3 regions of the Mesorhizobium sp. ES1-6 genome follow, and region 2 is predicted to be linked to each of the others. Evidence: riboswitches for the same ligand, from Rfam matches in the RefSeq annotation. Region 2 holds a riboswitch; each other region holds the start of a gene.
The links. A riboswitch is a leader RNA that binds a small molecule or an ion and turns the genes downstream of it on or off. The one in region 2 is predicted to bind cobalamin.

Region 1: another riboswitch for cobalamin. It lies ahead of bluB (5,6-dimethylbenzimidazole synthase); the one in region 2 lies ahead of LB564_RS19530 (CbtB domain-containing protein).
Region 3: another riboswitch for cobalamin. It lies ahead of LB564_RS23005 (DUF1636 family protein); the one in region 2 lies ahead of LB564_RS19530 (CbtB domain-containing protein).

What each region holds. Positions count from the first base shown of each region.
Region 1 covers NZ_JAIUGU010000004.1:48,843-55,893, forward strand. The annotation lists gene LB564_RS12305 (exodeoxyribonuclease VII small subunit) at 47-298, opposite strand; gene LB564_RS12310 (histone deacetylase family protein) at 302-1,228, opposite strand; cobalamin riboswitch at 1,348-1,536, shown strand; partial or broken gene bluB (5,6-dimethylbenzimidazole synthase) at 1,596-2,210, shown strand; gene LB564_RS12320 (hypothetical protein) at 2,330-3,313, opposite strand; gene LB564_RS12325 (TetR/AcrR family transcriptional regulator) at 3,404-4,012, opposite strand; gene LB564_RS12330 (MFS transporter) at 4,132-5,352, shown strand; gene ribB (3,4-dihydroxy-2-butanone-4-phosphate synthase) at 5,486-6,586, opposite strand; gene aroC (chorismate synthase) at 6,682-7,051, opposite strand, start outside.
Region 2 covers NZ_JAIUGU010000007.1:256,512-263,562, forward strand. The annotation lists gene LB564_RS19510 (methyltransferase family protein) at 1-143, opposite strand, end outside; gene LB564_RS19515 (DUF1624 domain-containing protein) at 140-1,138, opposite strand; gene LB564_RS19520 (MFS transporter) at 1,374-2,573, shown strand; gene LB564_RS19525 (aromatic ring-hydroxylating oxygenase subunit alpha) at 2,624-3,790, opposite strand; cobalamin riboswitch at 3,934-4,133, shown strand; gene LB564_RS19530 (CbtB domain-containing protein) at 4,170-4,349, shown strand; gene LB564_RS19535 (CbtA family protein) at 4,365-5,168, shown strand; gene cobU (bifunctional adenosylcobinamide kinase/adenosylcobinamide-phosphate guanylyltransferase) at 5,161-5,676, shown strand; gene cobO (cob(I)yrinic acid a,c-diamide adenosyltransferase) at 5,678-6,307, shown strand; gene cbiB (adenosylcobinamide-phosphate synthase CbiB) at 6,304-7,051, opposite strand, start outside.
Region 3 covers NZ_JAIUGU010000010.1:165,983-173,033, forward strand. The annotation lists gene LB564_RS22995 (antibiotic biosynthesis monooxygenase family protein) at 117-431, shown strand; gene LB564_RS23000 (AraC family transcriptional regulator) at 492-1,325, opposite strand; cobalamin riboswitch at 1,577-1,784, shown strand; gene LB564_RS23005 (DUF1636 family protein) at 1,925-2,287, shown strand; gene LB564_RS23010 (ABC transporter ATP-binding protein) at 2,284-3,072, shown strand; gene LB564_RS23015 (ABC transporter substrate-binding protein) at 3,117-4,064, shown strand; gene LB564_RS23020 (FecCD family ABC transporter permease) at 4,064-5,113, shown strand; gene LB564_RS23025 (MarR family winged helix-turn-helix transcriptional regulator) at 5,273-5,752, shown strand; gene LB564_RS23030 (HlyD family secretion protein) at 5,749-6,927, shown strand.

The sequences.
Region 1 (7,051 bases), on a different contig from region 2:
TCGTGTCCAAAAGCCGGTGAGGCAAGCGCGTCGTTGGCGACCGGCCTCAGTCCGCGTCGAGCGGCTCGGTTCCGACCGGCTTGCCGTCGCGTGACAGCCTGATCTTCTCGACCTTGTCCTCGGCAGCCTTCAGCAGTCGGTCGCAATGCGCCTTCAGCGCCTCACCGCGCTCGTAGATGCGGATCGACTGGTCGAGCGGCACATCGCCACGCTCCAGATCATCGACGATCTTCTCCAGCGCGTCGAGCGCCTGTTCGAAGCTCATCGCCTTGACGTCTTCGTTGATCTCACCGCTCATCATTCATCCTTTCATCAGTCGCCCGACATGGGCGGCGACCGAAAATGCCAATCCCTGCAGATCGTAGCCGCCCTCGAGCAGGCTGACGAGCCGGTTGCCGCTGTGGCGAGCGGCGCGCTGCATGAGCTGGCCCGTCGCCCAGTCGAAATCGTCCTCGGTCAGATTGATCTCGGCCAGGGGATCGCGATGATGCGCGTCGAAGCCGGCCGAAATGATGATCAGGTCGGGCGCGAAATTGTCGATCGACGGCAGCACGCGCGACAGGAAGGCGTCGCGAAACACCTCGCTGCCGGTTTGCGGCGCCAGTGGCGCGTTGACGATGTTCCCGGCGCCGGTCTCGGTCTTCGCGCCGGTGCCGGGGTAGAGCGGCATCTGGTGCGTCGAGCAATAGAGCACCGAGGGGTCGTCCCAGAAAATATCCTGCGTGCCGTTGCCGTGATGCACGTCCCAGTCGACGACGGCGACACGTTCGGCGCCATGCTTCTTCTGCGCATAGCGGGCAGCGATCGCCGCTGTGTTGAAGAAGCAGAAGCCCATCGCCGTGGTCTTTTCGGCGTGATGGCCGGGCGGTCGGGCCGCGACGAAGACATTGTCGGCACAGCCCGCGAAGACGTCGTCGACGGCGGCGTTGGCGGCACCGATCGCGGTGATGACCGCCTGCCAGCTTTTCGGGCTGGCGGTGGTGTCGGCATCGATGCGGGCTATGCCCTCGTCGGGGATGGCGGCGCGGACACGCGCGACGAAATCGGCGGGATGCGCGTAGAGGATGGTCGCCTCGTCACCTTCCGGCGCCTGCACCCGGTCGAGCGCGGCGAAAGCTTCGTCGTCGAGCACGCGCTCGATGGCGCGCAGGCGATCCGGCCGCTCGGGGTGACCGGGCGGGGTGATGTGTTCGAGAAAGATCGGGTGTGTATAGAGACGGGTGACCATGTCCCCTATCTAGTGCCCCGGCGCCCCAATGACCATGCGCCGCGCTTTGATCGCTGGGGAAAATCACGTCCGCGTCTCGTAGTGTCGCTACGGGCATTGGCGTCGCCGGCACTTCGGCGTAAGGTGGGGACCTGCCTGGTGCCCGCCGGTCTGTTTGTGGCGGGAGAATCGGGAACACGGTTGAATTCCGTGGCGTGCCCAACGCTGTAAGGGGGACCGCGCCGGTAAATGCCACTGTCGATGACGGGAAGGCACCGGAGGCGGGTTGATCCCGAGCCAGAAGACCGGCCTGGCAGGCATCGATATCCGCATGGTCAGGCGGATATCAGGGATTGCAATCGCAAGGGGACACGCGATGCCGGAAGCCATGACCGCTCCTGTCGGCGACGGATTCGATCAGAAAGCGCGCGACGCGGTTTATCGCGCCATGTTCACGCGGCGCGACGTCCGCAGCCATTTTACATCGGAGGCGATCGATGACGACGTCCTGGCGCGGTTGCTGCTTGCCGCCCATCACGCCCCGTCGGTCGGCTTCATGCAGCCCTGGAACTTCATCGTCATCCGCGACCGGCAGCGGCGGGCTGAGGTGCGCGACCTGTTCCTGGCCGCACGAGAACAGGAATTGCCGGCGATCGAAAAAGAAAGGCGGGCGCTCTACCGCAAGCTCAAGCTCGAAGGCATTTGCGAAAGCGCGCTCAACATCTGCATCACCTGCGACCGCGAACGCTCGAAAGGCTCGCCGCTTGGACGATGGCACAATCCGGAAATGGATCTCTTCAGCACGGTCTGCGCGGTGCAGAATTTCTGGCTGGCGGCACGTGCCGAGGGTGTTGGCGTCGGCTGGGTCAGCATCATCGAGGCCGAGGCGCTGAAACGGCTGCTGGCCATTCCCGACCATGTAACGCCGATTGCCTATCTCTGCGTGGGCCGTGTCTCGGAGTTCGCACCGAAACCGGATCTTGAAACGCATGGCTGGGGACGACGGTTGCCGCTGCCCGACCTGATCATGAGCGAGACGTTTTGCGGCCAGGGAGAGGCACCGCTCAAATCGGCGGTGGCGCGCCTCAACATCCCCGACATTGCGCCCGCGAGTCCCGCCGATCAGCGCGTCGCGCCGGCCGTGCCCCAGCGCGAGCCGCCGAAGGTGGAGAGCGCCTTGTCCTTCAGTTCCCTGAACTTCGACGAGGCTTCGGCCAGCCTGGCATCCCAGGCGGCATCGGGCACCTGGCCTTCGATGGTCTTGAAATAGACCTGCATCAGGCAAGCGATGGCAAAGGGCTCGATGAAAGCCGCCTTGAAGGCCCAGGCAAAGACGATGGCCAGCACGAAGGCCCAACCGGCGAGTTGCCCGGGCATGACGTAGAGAATGGCGGCGGCCGGCGCCAGCATCAGCAGGAAGATCACAAACGACACGCCCCACATGATGACCGCTAGCCAGACGGCGTTCTTGACCATGGTCTTGCCGTTCTGGGCGTAGAGCACGACGCCTTGGCGCGCGGTTTCGAAGGGCGAGGACGAGTTGATGCGAATGTTGTAGCCGAGGATGATCTCGTCGACATAGGTCAGCGACAGGCGGATCACCGTGTTGAGGAAGGCGACCAGGCCGCTGAGGCCAGGAATGGGCAGGAAGGGGGCGACGCCGCCGAGCAGGCCGGTGATGGCGCGGATGGCGCCCTTGACCAGCTGGTCGACGACGAAAAGGATGTTCGCTTCGGCAAAACGCTCGGTCACGACCTGCTTTGCGTAGGCGATCTGGTTCTGGCCGTCGGGAACGTCATGACCGTCGATGAGATGCACCATGACGGCGATGTGGCCGGCCTTGACGACATAAAGGATGTATTCGCGCAGCCAGTAGACGGCGATCGAGACGACGCCAAAGCCGACCACGCCGCCCCACAGGGCAAAGGACAACGGGCCGTCCGGATCGGTGGAGATATGGCCGACGCCATAACCGACCGAGGCACCGGTGCCGGTGGCCATGATGTAGGCCAGCGTGATGCCGAAATAGACGATCATGCGAAAGACAATGAAGGGCCAGGTCCGCACCATGATGGACACCGACCTGCCGATATCAAAATCCCACATGCCCGATTCTCCCCCTCAGAGATGGCTGGGGGAGGATGCGCTCAAACCGGCTGTTGTCAATTGCGGGCGGTGGCGTCCCGCCATGGCGGTTCAGCTTGACCGCGCTTGCGGCTTTTTCAGCAGGCCTTCGAGCAATTGCTTGAACGCCGCCACAACCATCCTCGACGTCGCCTCGGGATCCTTCGCATTGGCGATGCGCTGCGCGGCCTGACTGCTCGCCCCGTTGATCAGCCGCGCTGCCGACTCCGGGTCGACACCGGGGACGACCACCCCTTCCCCCTGCAGCGCGATTAGATGATCGGTCATTGAACCGACACATGCACTGGCATTCGACCATTGCGCCGGGTCGCCCAGCACGGCCGGGCCATCCCGGAACATGATGCGCTGGATTTCCGGCTCCAGCGCCATTTCGATATAGGTCGTGCATTCGTCGACGAAATGCTGCCAGCGGGTCGGCGCCCTTGACGCAACCTCATTCACCCGGGCGGCCATTTCCGCGTCGATTTCAGCGATAACCGCCTCCAGCAGGCCCTTCTTGTCGCCGAAGTGATGATAGAGGGCGCCGCGAGTCAGCCCGGCCGATGCGGTGAAATCGTCCATCGACGCTTCGGAATAGCCGATAGTGCCGAAAGCCTGACGCGCCGCGGCGATCAGCTTGGCTCGTGTCTCGGCGATCATCTCCTTGCGTGGTCGGTGCATGCTCTGGTCCTATCCACATACGCTCCGTATGCCAATTGACATACGCGACGTATGGTCTATTTAACACTCATACGTATCGTATGTAATTATCAGATCGCCTTTTGTCGAGGAACCGGATCATGCATAATCCCTACTCCGAAATCTTCCGGGCCCGCGGAGCCAAAGGCTTTGCGGCCGCCGGCTTCCTGGCGCGCCTGCCGATCGCCATGGCGCCGATCGGCATCGTCGCGATGCTGTCGCAGACGCGTGGCGAATACTGGCTGGCGGGTGCTGTCTCGGCGACTTTCGCGCTGGGCAACGCTTTCGTGGCGCCGCAAATATCAAGGTTGGTGGACCGTCTGGGCCAGACACGCATCGTGGTCCCCACCACCATCATCACCGTGATCGCCTTCGCGGTTCTCATCGCGGCGACCAATCAGGATTGGCCGGTCTGGACGCTGTTCGCCTCGGCACTGGCGGCCGCGGCCATGCCCAGCATGCCGGCAATGGTGCGCGCCCGCTGGACCGAGATTTTCCGGGGACGGCCGCAGATGAACACCGCTTTCGCCTTCGAATCGGCGGCGGACGAACTGGTCTATATCGCCGGCGCGTCGCTGTCGGTGGGCCTCAGTGCAGGCCTCTTTCCTGAAGCCGGCGTTCTGGTCAGCACCGTGCTCCTCGCCATCGGTTCAACGGCTTTCATCCTGCAGCGGTCGACCGAACCGCAGGTGCGGCCGGTGGATCGCGCCACGAGCGGTTCGGCAATAAGGCTGCGGCCGGTGCAGATCATCACCCTTTCGCTCGTCTTCATCGGCGCGACCTTCGCCACGACGGAGGTGAGCACCGTGGCCATCACCAAGGAATTCGGCCAGCCGGGCGCCGCCAGCCTCGTCATCGGCGTCTATGCGCTGGGGTCGTTCGTGCTCGGCATCGTCGTCGGCGCTCTCAACCTGCAAGCACCGCTGCAACGCCAGTTGGCAATCGCGGTCGCCCTGGTCGCGTTGGGCACGCTTTTGCCGCTCACCGCCGGTTCGGTGCCGATGCTGGCGCTGACCGTGTTCATCAGCGGCGTGGCGATCTCGCCGACCTTCATCACCGCCTTTGGCTTGATCGAACGGCACGTGCCGGAAGCGATGCTGACCGAAGGCATCACCTGGGTGATGACCGGCATCGGCATCGGCATGGCGCTGGGTTCCTTCGCCGCCGGCGCGGTGGTGGATGCGTTCGGCGCCCAGAACGGGTTCTGGGTTTCGGTTGCATCAGGCGTTATCGCGCTGGTCACGGTGCTGCTCGGCCAGCGCAGCCTCGCCACCCACGAATGCGAGTTGGCAGGATGCGAGGCGGCGATCCCGGCGGAGTGACGGCTAGGAGTATTCAGCCGTCCGATGATCAGCGCATATACGTTTGGCCTAGGCGACGTCGTCATCCACGGGCGAAGCGACGCGCAGCGGAGCGCAGACCCGTGGATGACGATGTCGCCTAGGCGTTGGCCCGCTACAGAATCTCGGTCTTGGCGATGTGGATGCCAAAGCCCTCGAGGCCGATGTAATGGCGCTCGCGCGAAGCGATCAGGTTGATGGAAGAAATGCCGAGATCCTTCAGGATTTGCGCGCCAAGGCCGATCTCGCGCCATTCGCTCTCGCGCCGGCGCGCCTCTTCGTGATCCTCGCGGTCGCCCGACGCGGGGCGCTTGCGCTCCTGATGCGCGACGCCGACCGAGCCCTCTCTGAGATAGACGATGACGCCGCGCTTGCGCTCGCCCATCGCCTTCATGATGCCGTCGAGCCGGTGGCTGGTGCCGAACACGTCGGTCACCACATCCTCGGAATGCAGCCGCACAGGCACGTCCTCGCCGTCACGGATATCGCCGAAGACGACGGCGACATGGTGCGTCGTGTCCCAGGGCAGCGTGTAGGTGAAGACCTGCGCCTTGCCGCCAAGCGTGTCGATGTCGGAGCAGGCGACGCGCTCGACCAGCGTTTCCTTGCGCTGCCGATAGGCGATGAGATCGGCCACCGAAACCTGCTTGAGGCCATGTTCTTCGGCGAAAGCCTGCACCTGCGGGCCGCGCTTGACCGTGCCGTCGTCATTGACCAGTTCGGAAATGACGCCGATCGGCGGCAGGCCGGCGAGCTTGCACAAATCGACAGCCGCCTCGGTATGGCCCGAGCGCATCAGGACGCCGCCCTCGCGCGCGATGAGCGGGAAGATGTGGCCGGGGCGGACGAAATCGGAGGCGCCGACATTGCCATTGGCAAGGTTGCGCACGGTCAGCGTGCGGTCGTCGGCGGAGATGCCTGTCGTCGTGCCATGCTTGAAATCGACGCTGACGGTGAAGGCGGTGGTGTGGGCCGAATCATTGTCGGCGACCATCGGCTGCAGATTGAGCCGCTTGGCCTCCTCGCGCGGCATCGGCGTGCAGACGATGCCCGACGTGTTGCGGATGATGAAGGCCATCTTCTCCGGCGTGCAGTGGACGGCGGCGACGATCAGGTCGCCCTCGTTCTCGCGTCCATCATCATCCATGACGACGACGATCTCGCCGCGCTCGAAGGCGCGGATGGCTTCGACGATCTTCTTCTGGTCGTAAGGCATAGTGCGCTCGCTTCGCTCGCAAGGGAGTAGGGGAATAGGGCAGCAAGGGAATAGGGAAAAGGAAAGAATTTGCCTGGTCGGGCTAAGGGTGAAATTTATTTCCCCTGCTCCTCTACTCCCCTACTCCCCTTCCCTGTCTGTCCTCGATGCCGCAGATAATGGTCGGCGATGGCGCAGGCGACCATCGCCTCGCCGATCGGCACGGCTCGGATGCCGACGCAGGGGTCGTGGCGACCCTTGGTCATCACCTCCACGTCGTTGCCGTCCTTGTCGATCGATTTGCGCGGCGTCAGGATCGACGAGGTCGGCTTGACGGCAAAGCGCGCGACGATCGCCTGGCCGGTCGATATGCCGCCCAGGATGCCGCCGGCGTTGTTGGACAGGAAGACCGGATTGCCGTCATTGCCCATGCGCATCTCGTCGGCATTCTGTTCACCGGTGATGCGGGCGGCCTCGAAACCATTG
Region 2 (7,051 bases):
ATGTCGCCCAGGAGATCGCCGATCCAGGGCAGGGGGACGTAGAGGCCAAGCGCGACACTGATGAGGATGGCGGCGACGTAGATCACCGGCGGCCACGGTATCAGCCCAGGCTTCGGTTCGGTCCCAGGCTTCGGCTCGATCATTGTGTCCCTCCCTCCGTCATCTTGTCGTCGGTCTTGGCAGTGCATGTTGCTGCAAGATCGGACAGATGCGCCCTGAAGTCCGCAGTCTGGTCGTTGTTGAAGAGCCGATCAAGAGACGCTTCACCTTCGAGCGTCTCGAGCATGCAGCCGCAATAGCTCGAACAGAAGGTTGCGTTGCGCATCTGCTCGCACGAGCGCTGGCAGGTTTTGAGGAAATTGACCTGCGGGGTTTCGACCTGCGCCGGCATCACCTGCGAGAACAGCCAGACGCAGCCGATCAACAGCGGCTGGTGGATCAGGTAGAAGGCCAGGCTGTGGCGGCCGATGAAGACCAGCGGGTTCGACCAGCGTCCGGGCATCAGCTTCGCCAAACGCGCCCTTATGCCTGATGTGGACGCGAATTTCGCCACCGCAATGCCCGTAAGCACCGCGCCAAACCAGGGAAACAGCGGCACGTAATCGTTGGAGCGCGGATTGATCGCAGACAGGCCGATCCACCACAGCCAGGGATGATCGAGGGCCTCGAAGCGCAGGTAGACGGGTGCCGCGATGACGAGTGCCGCGACGACAAGCGTCAGCAGCGCCGGCAGGCGCAGGAAGACGAGCCCAAGCAGGCTGGCGAGCGCGATCTCGTGCAGGATGCCGAAAAAGATGAAACCGTCGGGCGTGGCGATGCGGGTAACGACGGAGATGGCGACCGCCGCGCCCGCAACCATGGCGAACCGCTTCCAGAAACCGTTCCAGCGGATTTGCCGGCCATGGGCGAGATAGAGACTGACGCCGACCAGGAACAGGAAGGTCGAGGCGATGCAGCGAGCGTAGAACTTCCACCAGCCGAAGGCGGTGAGGCCAGGATCGGTGTAGCCGAAGAATTCGAGATCCCAGGTGAAATGGTAGCTCGCCATCGCGATTAGCGCGATGCCGCGCAAGATATCGATGGCGACGATGCGCTTCGATGGCTCAGGGGCGGGTGCGGTCGGCGTGTGGATGCTCATGGTCTCGCGATCTGATTCAGCCTCTCCAAGACGACTATCACGGTTGCCCTGGATAGAAGAAGGCCGGTCGCCCTGGCCTGGGCGGCGCGACGGCGCCCGTGCCAGCCGCCGGGTTGGGCCAGCGCGGGAAAGCCTTTGACCGGCTTCGCTTTTGCCGGGCGGGCGTCGGTTTCGTCTTAATGGGCCTGAAATGCCCACGGCAGATTTGGTGCCACGATTCTGCTTTGGGGAAGCAATGTCCACCCATGTGCGTCATCCGATCTGGCTTCCGGCCCTCAAGGCCGCGGATGCGCGCACCTTCGCCTCGCTCTACGCGGTCGAATCCTTCGCCCGCGCCATGGTGTCGAGCGTCATCCCGATCCAGGCCTACGAAATCCTGCACAATGAGCAGATCGTCTCGATCCTCTACACGGTCGTGTCGCTGATCGGCCTGTCGGTGACCTTGTTCATGCCGATGCTGATCCGCCGCTTTGCCCGGCGCTGGGTCTACACGGCAGGCGCCTGCCTGCTCGCCATCGGTTCGCTGTTCTTCGTTACCCATACGCTCGCCGGGCAACTGGCCGGCATGTTGTGCCGCGTCATGGGCGCCAGCGCGCTGTCGATCACCCTCAACCTCTACATCATGGACCACATCCGCAAGACCGATTTCATGCAGGCCGAATCGCTGCGCATGGCGTGGTCGATGGTTGCCTGGACCTGCGGGCCGACGCTCGGCATCTTTCTTTACGCGCATTTCGGCATCTACGCCGCGCATGGCGCGGTGGCCGTGTTCGCGATCGCCTTGCTGGCCCTGTTCTGGTTCTATCGGCTGAGCGACAACCCGTCGATCCGTCCGGGCAAGACGCGGCCGGCCAATCCGCTCGCCAATATCGGCCGTTTCGTCGCGCAGCCGAGACTGAGGTTGGCGTGGCTGATCGCCTTTGGCCGTTCCTGCTTCTGGACGACGTTCTTCGTCTACGGGCCGCTGTTCATGGTCATCACCGGGCAGGGCGAATTGGCTGGCGGCCTGCTGGTCTCGGCCGGCAACGCGCTCTTGTTCATGGCGATCTTCTGGGGCAAGGCGGGCAAGCGCTTCGGCGGCCGGCGGACGATGACATTTGCCTATTTCGCCATGTCGGCGGCGCTGCTGGCCGCCGGCACGATCGGAGCGGCAGCGCCGTTGCTGACCGGCGCCTTCCTGTTGTGCGGCGCCTTCTTCACCATCGCGCTCGACGCGCTGGGCTCGACCGCCTTCATGCGCTCGGTGCGCTCCTATGAGCGGGCGCAGATGGCGGCGGTCTACCGCACCTATCTCGACTTTTCCGAACTGACGCCGCCGCTGGTCTATTCGGTGGTGCTGGCCTTCTTCGGGTTAGGCTCGGTGTTCGTCACGCTCAGCCTGCTGGCGGCGTTTTGCGGCTTCATGACTTGGCGCTACCTGCCGAAATCCCTGTAGGCATGTCGATATTCAGCTGATGCCGGCCTGATCTGAAACCCAACCTACCCTCATGTCACCGCAACATGGCGCTCGCGCACCCAATTGTGGAAGCGGTGCAACTCATATTCCTCGGGCATCAGCACGCCGGCCGTATGACGCATCGAGCGCAAGCCCCTCTGGTTCACCTCGCAGATGGCGGCGTCCTCTTCCAGCACCTGTGTGCCGAAGGCGACGATGTTGTCGATGTCGGTCGCGGCCAACGCCTCGGGCGCGAACAGCCACTCCGCGACAAGCTCGGTCTGTTCGGGACCGAGCGGCACCAGGCGCACGGTCCTGACATAGTCGACATGGCCGACGATGAACATCGAAGGCAGGCTGGTGGCATAGGTCTGGCCGGCGCTGCGTTCAGCCGGCGTCAAGTCCGGGAAGACCGGCCCATGCGCCTGGCCATCGCGCGACCATGTCTGCGCGCCAGCACGCAAGCCGCCGGAAAATTCCGGCGCGTCATTGTCGGCGTGGCGCACCCATTCGGGGTCGTCATGCCGGCTCATCAGACCGCGGCCATAGATCGGCACCAGCCGCGACAGATCCCTGTGAACACCCGGGCAATGCAGGCACTCGTTGAAGTTCTCCCAAAAGATCTTCCAGTTGCAGTGCATCACCTTGCGCAGCACATGGCCTGAGACCAGCGATTCGAGCGGCCAGTTGCCCAGGTTGCCGGAAGCGGGATCGAAGGAGGATTGCGCCGAGCCGTCCGCGTCTTCCCGCAGATTGACGAAGACGAAACCCCGCCACACCGAGAGCGCGACGCGGTAGAGCGGGTGATCGGCCTTGTCGAAGCCGTCGGGCAGCGATTTCGACGGCACGCGCACAAGATCGCCGCGCAGCGAGTAGGACCAGGCGTGATAGGGGCAGGTGATCAGCCGTGCCTTCAGCCGGCCTTCGCTCTCCTGGCAAAGCTGCGAGCCGCGATGGCGGCAGGTGTTGTGGAAGGCGCGCAGCTCGCCAGTGTCGTCGCGCAGCACGAGGATGTCCTGCGTGCCGATGCGGAATCGGCGAAAGGCCAGCGGCTGGGCCAGATCGGCCTCGCGGCAGACCAGCAGCCAGCTTCTGTACCAGATCGCATCGAGATCAAGCTGATAGTTCTGCTGGTCCCAATATGCCGATGAGGGCAGCGTCGGCTCGGTTCGAGTCAGGCCGTTATAGGGATCGCGCTCGCTGGCATTGGGCTGCATGGCTGGCTTCCTGTGAGGGTTGCCAGCCGACACCCGGCCATGAAGTTTGTCAATCAGGGCGGGATGGGAACGGTTTTGCCGATACGACGCTCCTGCGCTGTCGGCTGTCGGAATTTGGTTTGCCGCGCGCGGCGAATTTCCCTATAGTCACCAACGTCGTCGGTTCCTTTTTTTGGAACCAAGAGGGAATGCGGTGCGGGCGAGGTTTCGCCCAATGCCGTGGCTGCCCCCGCAACTGTGTGCGGTAGTCCTCTCCATATGCCACTGAAGGTTTTTCTTCGGGAAGGTGGGGAAGGGCGCTGATCCGCGAGCCAGGAGACCTGCCGGCGGCGAAAAGACTGACTTCTATGCCCTCGGGTGGAGGGCGAAAGGACAAGACATGACCACTGCTACCGTCTCCCTCGGCGCCTCCGTCTCCTCGCAGTCGCGCTTCATGCAGCTCGCGCTCGCCGCGCTGCTCGGCATCTTCGTCGTCGGCTTCGTCGGCTTCTCGCATATCGACGCGGTCCACAACGCCGCCCACGACTACCGCCATTCGATGGCCTTTCCCTGCCACTGATAGGGATCTGACATCATGAACCTTTTTCGCAACGTCGTGTTCGTCGCGGCGATCGCGGGGCTCGTGGCCGGCGTCGTTCTCGCCTGCATGCAGGCCTATGCGACCGTTCCGCTGATCCTGAAAGCGGAAGTCTACGAACAGGCCGGCGGCGGCCATCACCATGACCATGGCGCGGCACCCGCCGCGACCGATACCAACGCCATGAGTACAATCGCCCCGGCAGGCAATGCCATGAGTTCGGCCGCGCCGGCGGCGGAAGCAGCCGCTCCGGCGGCGGAGGATGAAGGCTGGGCGCCGGCCGACGGCTTCGAGCGGTTCGCCTTCAGCGTGCTTGCCAACATCGTCACCGGCATCGGCTTCGCGCTGGTCCTGGTCGCGGTTTCGGAATTCGCCGGCGGCATCGGCACCTGGCGCCAAGGCGTGTTCTGGGGCCTGGCCGGCTTTGCCGTGTTCACGCTGGCGCCCGGCCTCGGCCTGCCGCCGGAACTGCCGGCAATGCCCGCGGCCGAACTGCTTCCGCGGCAGATCTGGTGGACCGCGACAGTCGTGGCGACCGCGATCGGCCTCGGCCTGATCGCCTTCCGCAAATCGCTGCCGCTGGCCATCCTTGCCGTCCTGCTGATCGTCGCGCCGCATATTGTCGGCGCGCCGCAGCCAGACAGTTTCGAGACACCGATCCCGGAGGGCCTGCATCATCAGTTCGTGGTGGCGGTGACGGTGACCAACCTGGTGTTCTGGCTTGTGCTCGGCGCGGTCGTCGGCGTGGTGCGTGGGCGCTTCACAGGCACGGCGACCGGTCTGCGCGACAGCTTTGCCTGATCTGGGCAAGCTGACCTTCATCATAGGTGGTGCGCGCTCAGGCAAGAGCGCGCACGCCGAAACCCTGGTGGCGGCATTGCCCTCGCCATGGGCCTATATCGCCACCGCGCAAGCTTACGATGACGAGATGCATGAGCGCATCGCGCTGCACCGCTCGCGGCGCGGCGAGGGCTGGCAGACCATCGACGCGCCGCTCGATCTTGCCGAAGCGCTTGAGGCGTTGCCGGACGGTCAGCCGGTGCTTGTCGACTGCCTGACGCTGTGGCTGACCAATCACATGCTGGCCGATCACGACGTCGACGCGGTTTGCCGACGGTTGGCGGACGTGCTGTCACGGCCGCGCGGGCCGTGGTTCGTGGTGTCGAACGAGGTCGGCCAAGGCATCGTGCCCGACAATGTACTGGCGCGGCGGTTTCGCGACGACGCCGGCCGGCTCAACCAGCGGGTCGCCGCGGTCGCCGATACGGTGCTGCTGATGGTGGCGGGACTACCGCTCAAGGTGAAGTGAAATGACTGACATCGACGACAAGGACGCCAAAGATCGGGATGAAGAACGCCATCGCGCCAAGATGGCCAAGCGCAAGGCCGTGCAGGACGCCGAGGTGGCGGGTAAGACGATCGAGAAAGGTCTGCTCATCGTCAACACCGGCCCCGGCAAGGGCAAGACCACGGCTGCCTTCGGTCTCGCGCTGCGCATGCTCGGCTACGGCAAGCGGGTCGGCGTCGTCCAGTTCATCAAGGGCAAATGGCACACCGGCGAGAAGGACGCTTTCGCCGCCTTCGGCGACCGCGTCGTCTGGCACGCGATGGGCGAGGGCTTCACCTGGGAAACGCAGGATCTGAAGCGCGACATCGCGGCCGCCGAGGCCGCCTGGGCCAAGGCGCTGGAATTGATCGACGATCCCTCGATCAGCCTCGTCGTGCTCGATGAACTCAACATCGCGCTGCGCTACGACTATCTCGATCTCGACAAGGTGGTGGGTGCGCTCAAGGTCCGCCGCGAGGGCCTGCATGTCGTCGTCACCGGCCGCAACGCCAAGCCGGCCTTGGTCGAGGCCGCTGATCTTGTCACCGAGATGGGACTGACGAAGCACCATTTTTCCGCTGGCGTAAAAGCGCAGCAGGGCATCGAGTTCTAGAACGCCATGACCGCGATCACCGCGACCAGGCCAAACAGGCCAATCAGCAAATAGTCGGCGACACGATAGAGTTGCAGCGCCCGCCTGATGTCGCCGCTGTCGACGTCGCGGCGGCCGCCTTCGCCCATGAAGATATCGTCGACCACGACGCCGCCATAGCTGCGCGGTCCGGCGAGCGCGAGGCCAAGCGCACCGGCCATGGCCGCTTCGGGCCAGCCGGCATTGGGCGAGCGGTGTTTTTTCGCGTCGCGCCATACCGCCTGCCAGGCATTGCCGGGGTCGGCATCCTTGACCAGGAAAGCCGCCAGCACGATCAGCAGCGCCGTCAGCCGTGATGCCGGCAGGTTGATCCAATCGTCGAAGCGCGCCGCCGCCCAGCCGAACGCCTCATGGCGCGGAGTGCGGTGGCCGATCATCGAATCGGCGGTGTTGGCGGCTTTGTAGGCAGCACCGCCAGCAAGGCCACCGACACCGGTCCAGAAGGCAGGGGCGACGATGCCGTCGGAGAAATTCTCCGCCAGGCTCTCGATCGCCGCGCGGCAGACGCCGGCGCGGTCCAGCGTTTCGGGATCGCGGCCAACGATCCGCGACACGGCGGCCCGGCCCATATCGAGTCCGCCACTGTCGAGCGCGTCGGCGACGGCTTCGACATGTTCATAGAGGCTCTTCTGCGACAGAAGCGATGTCGCCAGAAAGACGGCAATGATCAATCCCAAGGGGACGAACCAGAGCAGGACAAGCTGT
Region 3 (7,051 bases), on a different contig from region 2:
ATCCAGAATGGGAACCCACGGCAAGCCACGGCGTGCTTTGACGCCGGGCTTGGCGTTCGGGGTCCCGCCGATCGGCGTTCCTTCGTGTGCCAGGCGCCAACGAAGGAGAAGAGACAATGCCCATCATTCGCGCCGACACCGGCGTCATCACCCAGATCAACGTCTTCACCGTGCCCGAGGGCGGACAGCAGGCGCTGATCGACCTTTTGCGGGAGGCGGCAATGAGTTGTCGTGGCATTCCCGGCTGGATGTCGGCCAGCCTGCACAGGGAACTCGACGGCACACGCGTCGTCAACTATGCGCAGGCGCGGGATCAGGCGGCCATGCGGCGCGTCTTCGAGCATCTGCGGACGAGCGGTTTCCTCGATCGCAACCAGGCTCTGGGGCAGGCCCATCCCGGCCTCTATGAGGTCGCGCTCACCGTGGAATAGGCGAGCCGGCGGGCCGCGCCTCGGCTGCTGCCGGGGCGTGGCCCATTCGGCATCCAGCCCCTATGATTTGACCGGCACCCAGATCTCCAGCCCACCATTGCCGGTGCGGGCGTCGAATTCAGGGCCATAGCGCTCGAATTCCGGCGCGTCGGCGATTTCATGGCCTGAGGCGGGCAGCCAGCTGTTCCAGATCGTGTTGATCGTACGCCGGATGGTCGAGATGTGCTCGCGATGCGTGAACACGGCATATTTCTGTGCCGGCACCCGCACCCGGTAGAATTCCTTCGGCAGATCCGCGAAGTCGCGCACCTCGACGCCGACGACATAGTCGAAATTGCCGGCATCGTCGCCATTGAGGCAGACGCCGTAGAAAACGCCTGAAATCTCGCCTTGTATGTTACCGATGTATGGAGCGAAGCGCTGCCACTGCATCGGAATCCCGGCACTGGATTCGCAGCTGTAGCGCTCGCCGAGCCCGGCGACGAGGAAGGGCCGGCTGGTCTCGAAGCGCGGCGGCTGGAGTGTGGTGAGAAGTGAACTGTCCATCAGGATAGGCTCCACGAGGTCGAGGGACTTGGTCGAGCCTTGCGCGCGCACCAGTTCCGGCGTGGTGCCGAACTGGTCGCGGAAGGCACGGGTGAAAGCCTCATGCGAGTTGTAGCTGGCTTCGAGCGCGATGCTGAGAATGTCGGGCGCTCCGCCAGCCAGCTTGCGCGCCGCCTCGGTCAGCCGGCGCGAGCGCATGTAGCCCATGACGGAGCGACCGGTGGCGGCGCCGAAGGCGCGCGTCACATGAAAGCGCGACACGCCACTGCTTTGCGCGACGTCGTCGAGCGTAACGACGTCAGGCAGATGGCTTTCGACAAACCATAGCGCTTTCTCGGTCGGGTTCATGTGCTCCTCGCATTTGGCATCCGCATCCTGGCGCCTCGCAGCCCGCCCAGTTTGATCGAAATTGCGCATGGCGCAAATGGGCAAGCGGTCGCGCGTTCTCATTGGGTGCCTGCTGTGATCGGCTCGGATGGCCGTGTCGGCAAGGTACCGTCGAACAGCACGGTGATGGCCGTGTCGGCAGCGATTGACTGAGTGCATGTATTGTTATAACAGAACATAATGATCGTCTTGCCTCGGCGCCGCTCGCGGCCTAGGCTGCGACTCGTGATGGTCCCCGAGCCGAAAGGCGAGGGGTGAAAAGGGAACGCGGTGGGATCCGATTTGGGTCGAGGCCGCGGCTGCCCCCGCAACTGTAAGCGGCGAGCAAGATCCGGAACGCCACTGGCCGGCAAGGCTGGGAAGGCAGGATTGCGCGGAGACCCGTGAGCCAGGAGACCTGCCATCACCGAGTTGACCGGACGGGGTGTGCCGGGAGGAAACGTGGACATCGGTCTTGTCGGCCGGTCGACCAACATCCTTCCGTCGCCAGTTGTGAAAGTGACGGGACGTTGTACGGCGCAATCGATCGTATTCACCGCACCCAAAGGCACCAGATCATCGTGTGCACGCTTTGCCGCGACGTGCCGACCGGCGTCAGGTCTGGCGAAGCTCTGTGCGCCGAATTGCGCTCCCGTCTCTCGGCCCAGCCTGACCTGATGCGTGATTTCACGGTCGAGGGCGTGGCTTGCATGGCGGGATGCGCGCGCCCCCTGGCAGTGGCCTTCCAGGCGCCGGGCAAAGCCGCCTATCTCTTCGGCTCGATCGATGCAGAGGCCGACGCTGGCGATCTCGTGCGGTTTGCCAGGCTCTACGCTTCGCTTGCCGACGGCTGGTGCAATTCCGGACAACGTCCGCCGCGCCTGGCCGGCAAGACGCTGGCCCGCATCCCGGCACCGGGCAAGCCGGCGGATGGCAATCGATGACAACGCCGCTTCTCGATGCGCGCGACCTGAGCGCGACGGCGAATGGCCGGACTCTGGTCGATGCCGTCAGCCTGTCGGTGACATCAGGCGACCGCCTCGCCATCATTGGTCCCAACGGCGCCGGCAAGACCACGCTGCTGCGCATGTTGTCCGGCATGCTAAGGCCAAGTTCGGGCGAGGTGAGGCTTGGCGGGCGACGCCTGGACAGGATTTCGCCGGCCGAGCGGGCCCTGCATATCGCCGTCGTCGGCCAGACCGACCAGCCGGATCCGCGTCTGGCGGTGATCGACTATGTCGAGCTCGGCCGCGTCCCGCATGCCGGCCTGGGGCGCCGGGGCGAGGAGCGCGACATTGTCGTGGACGCGCTGCGCCGGACGGGCCTGTTGCCGCTGCTCGGCCGCACCATCGGCTCGCTGTCGGGTGGCGAACGCCAGCGCGCCCAGCTTGCCCGAGCCATCGCGCAGGTGCCCAAGATCCTGTTTCTCGACGAACCGACCAACCACCTCGACCCGCGCGCTCGCGCGCAACTGCTCGAACTGGTGGCCGGCTTGGGCATGACGGTGATCGCCGTGCTGCACGATCTGACGCTGGTGGCGCCCTTTGCCACCAAGGTCGCGGTGATGAATGAGGCGCGGCTGCAGGCTCTGGCGCCGCCGCACGAGGCGCTGACCCAGCAGCTGATCCGCGAGATTTTCGGCGTCGACGTGTTCCGCCTGCGCCATCCCACCGAGGATCGCGAGCTGACGGTGTTCGAGCTCCCGAACCGCGCCGCGCCGCCATCCTGATCGCCCTCTCATCATCCGATACGGTTCAACCAAGGAGCAAATCCGTGAAACGCCTTGCCATCTCGCTCGTCCTCTCGCTGCTCGCCTCGACGGCCTTCGCCTTCCCCGTCACCGTCGACAGCTGCGGCAACCCGCTGACTTTCGACGCTCCACCGAAGCGTGCGGTCATCCATGATCTCAACATGGCCGAGATGGCCTTCGCGCTGAAACTGCAGCCCTCGATCGTCGGCCTGACGGGAATCACCGGATGGTACAAGGTCGGCCCCGAATTCAAGGCAGAACAGGGTTCCATCCCAGAACTGGCGCCGAAATATCCAACGCTGGAGAATCTCGTCGCGGTCGAGCCCGATTTCTTCTTCGCCGGCTGGTACTACGGTATGAAGCCCGGCGGCGACGTGACCCCCGACACGCTCGCACCGCATGGCATCAAGACGCTGGTGCTGACCGAAAGCTGCGTCCATCTCGACAAGAGCCGCCCGGCCGCCTCCATGGACCTGCTTTATGGCGACGTCGAAAAGCTGGGCAAGATTTTCGGCAAGGAGCCGGAAGCGGACAAGCTCGTCGCCGGCTGGAGAGCGCAGCTCGCCGATATCACCGCCAAGGTTGGTGATCGCAAGGGAACACGCGTGTTCCTCTACGATTCCGGCGAGGACAAGCCGTTCACAGCCGGAAAATTCGCCATCCCCAGCGCCATGATATCGGCCGCCGGCGGCGACAACATCATGGCCGACATGGAAACCAGTTGGGGCAACACGGACTGGGAGACGGTGGCGGCGCGCAATCCGCAATTCCTCATCCTGCTCGATTATCAGGACGGCGGCGGCTACAGGAAACTGCTCGATTTCCTGAAGGCGCACCCGGCAATGAAAGAGACGGACGCGGTCAAGAACGAGCGTTTCGTCGCCCTTCGTTATGCCGAGCTGACGCCGGGACCAGCGAACATCGAAGCCATCGGCAAGATCGCCAGGGCGATGCATCCGGAAGCGTTCTGATGCATCTTGCCCGAGAGCAAAAACCGGTCGCGCTTTCAGGGCACAGCGCCTTCACGCTGGCCATGGCGGTGGGCACGGTGGCGCTCGTCGCTCTCGCGGTGCTGTCGATCGCCTACGGCTCGACGCTGATACCTCTGGGCGATGTCATCGCCGCGCTTGGCCGTGCCATCGGGTTGGACGAGCCGCGAATATCGGGCCCGGTCGGCAAGATCGTCGTCGATCTGCGGCTGCCGCGGACGATCCTGGCGATCTGTGTCGGCGGCGGACTGGGCATTGTCGGCGCCTTGCTGCAGACGGTGACCCGCAACGATCTTGCCGATCCCTTCCTGTTCGGCCTGTCTTCGGGGGCCGCCGCCGGCGCGGTTTCCGTCATCACCGTCTTCGGTGACAGTTTCGGTATCTGGACCCTGCCGGTCGCCGCCTTTACCGGGGGCATACTGGCCGCATGCATCGTGCTTTTGCTGGTCGCGCGGGTCAGGGGGCAGGGCCCGGAACGGCTGATCCTCGCCGGCCTTGCCGTCTCCTTCATGTTCACCGCCCTGACCAATTATCTGGTCTTTGCCGGCGACCAGCGCGCGGCCCATTCGGTGCTGTTCTGGACGATGGGCGGGCTCGGCCTGGCGCGCTGGGACAATGTCTGGTTGGGGGCGGTGGGCGCGGGCACGATCGCGGCCTACGGGCTGTGGAACCACCGTAGGCTGGATGCATTCCTCGCCGGTGAAAGTGCGGCCGAAAGTCTTGGCGTGCCGGTGGCGCGCATGCGCAGGGCGACATTTCTCGTCGCCGCCTTCTCCACGGCAATCCTCGTCTCGGTCGCCGGCGTCATCGGCTTTGTCGGCCTGATGATCCCGCATCTGGCGCGGCCGCTGGCCGGTCCCTTGCATCTTCGCCTGATCGCTAGCTGCGCGCTGTTCGGGGCGGTGCTCTTGCTGGCAGGCGATCTTCTGGCGCGGACCCTGCTGCCGCCGCAGGAACTGCCGATCGGCATCATCACCAGCTCGCTCGGCGCATTCTTCGTCGTCACCATGGTCGTTCGAAACCGCCTTTGAAGCGGCTCCTTGTGCCGCTGCAAGCGGGGTTTCGGGTGGGCACGACGTTCACCTGCCGCTAACCAGGATAGCGTTGCGCGCCTGTCCTGCGGATTTTTGCCGGCTTTCATCGCGCTATGGTATCTTGAATAGTAAGCACGCTTATTATATATATCGCTCATGGTTTCAGATGGCATCGACAGATTGGGATTTTTGATCCACGACGTGCAGCGCCTGATGCGCAAGCGCTTTGAAGCGCGCGCCAGCGGGCTCGGCCTGTCTTCGGCGCAATGGCGGCTTCTGGTGCGCGTCGCCAAGGAGGCGGGCGTTCCGCAGGCGCGGCTCGCCGAACTGCTCGAAATCGAGCCGATCAGCGTCTCGCGCCTGGTCGACCGGATGGAAGAGGGCGGCTGGATCGAACGCCGTTCCGACGCGACCGACCGGCGCGTGCGCATGATCTTCCCGACCGAGAAGGCGAACGCGGCCTATGCGGACGTCAAGAGCCTTGCTGGCGAAGTCTATGAGGAATCGCTCAGCGGCGTTTCGCCGGAAGACCGGCGCGTCCTGATCCGGGCGCTGGATGTAATCGTCCGGAATCTGACGGACGGAGAAGCTTCGTCGCTTGAAAAGATCAAGAGTGCGGAAGGTGCGGCAGCATGAACGCGGTAGCCAAGGTGGAAGAAAACGCTCCCAAGGTCGAGATGGAAGCGCCGGCCCAGCCGGCGGTCGCCCCGGTCGCGGTAGCTCCCCCCGTGCAGCCGGTCCCGGCGCCGAAGAAGAAGCGCCGCATCGGCCGCCTGTTGCTGATGGTTGCCTTGCCGGCGGCATTGATCATCGGCGGCGGCTATGTCTGGGTCACGGGCGGTCGCTACCAGGAGACCGAGAACGCCAATCTGCAGCAGGCCAAGGTGTCGATTGCCTCCGATACGGCCGGCCGCATTGTCCAGGTCGCCATATCGGACAACCAGACGGTCAAGCAGGGCGATCTCCTGTTCGCTATCGACCCCGAGCCCTACCGGATCGCGCTCGCCCAGGCCGACGCCGCGGTCGCCACCGCCCGCCTCAATGTCGAGCAGTTGCGTGCTGCCTATAGCCAGGCGCTGTCGCAGCGGAAGTCCGATGCCAGCGAGGTCGATTATGCCCAGTCGCAATTCGATCGCGCCGCCGATCTTGCCCAGAAGGGCATCAACGCCAAGTCGTCGCTGGATCAGGCCAAGAACGATCTCGACAAGGCCAGGCAGCAACTGGCTGTTGCGGAACAGGGCATCATCAGCGCCAAGGCGGCACTCGGCGGCAATCCCGATATTGAAACCGACAGGCACCCGACCGTGATGTCGGCGCTCGCCGCGCGCGACAAGGCAGCCTACGACCTGGCACAGACCACGGTGAAGGCGCCCGCCGATGGTGTCGTCTATCAGGCCGCGTCCTTCAAGGTCGGCCAGTATGTCGGCTCCGGCACACCGTTGTTCGCGCTGGTCGAGACCGGCGACACCTGGATCGACGCCAATTTCAAGGAAACCCAGCTCACCAACATGCAGCCGGGCCAGAAGGCGGAGATCGTGGTCGATACCTATCCGGGCAGGACATTCGAAGCGACGGTCAAGGCTATCGGTGCCGGCACCGGCGCCGACTTCTCGCTGCTGCCCGCCCAGAACGCCACCGGCAACTGGGTCAAGGTTACCCAACGCATCCCGGTGCGTCTGGAACTGACCGATCCCGACGCCAAGATGGCGCTGCGTACCGGTATGAGTGCTTCGGTTACCGTCGATACGGGCGTGGCCCGCGGCTGGCCGTCGATCTTCGGCCACGCCACGGCTGGCGAGCCCGCGCGGTAAGTCAAGGGAAGCCCGCGGGGACCAGGCGGGTTGGAAACGAGTTGCAGGATTGGTCTGATGGGAGGGGTGGCGAAAATCAGCATTTGGGCCGCGCCGCGTGGCAGCTGTCCAAAATCTGAAATCT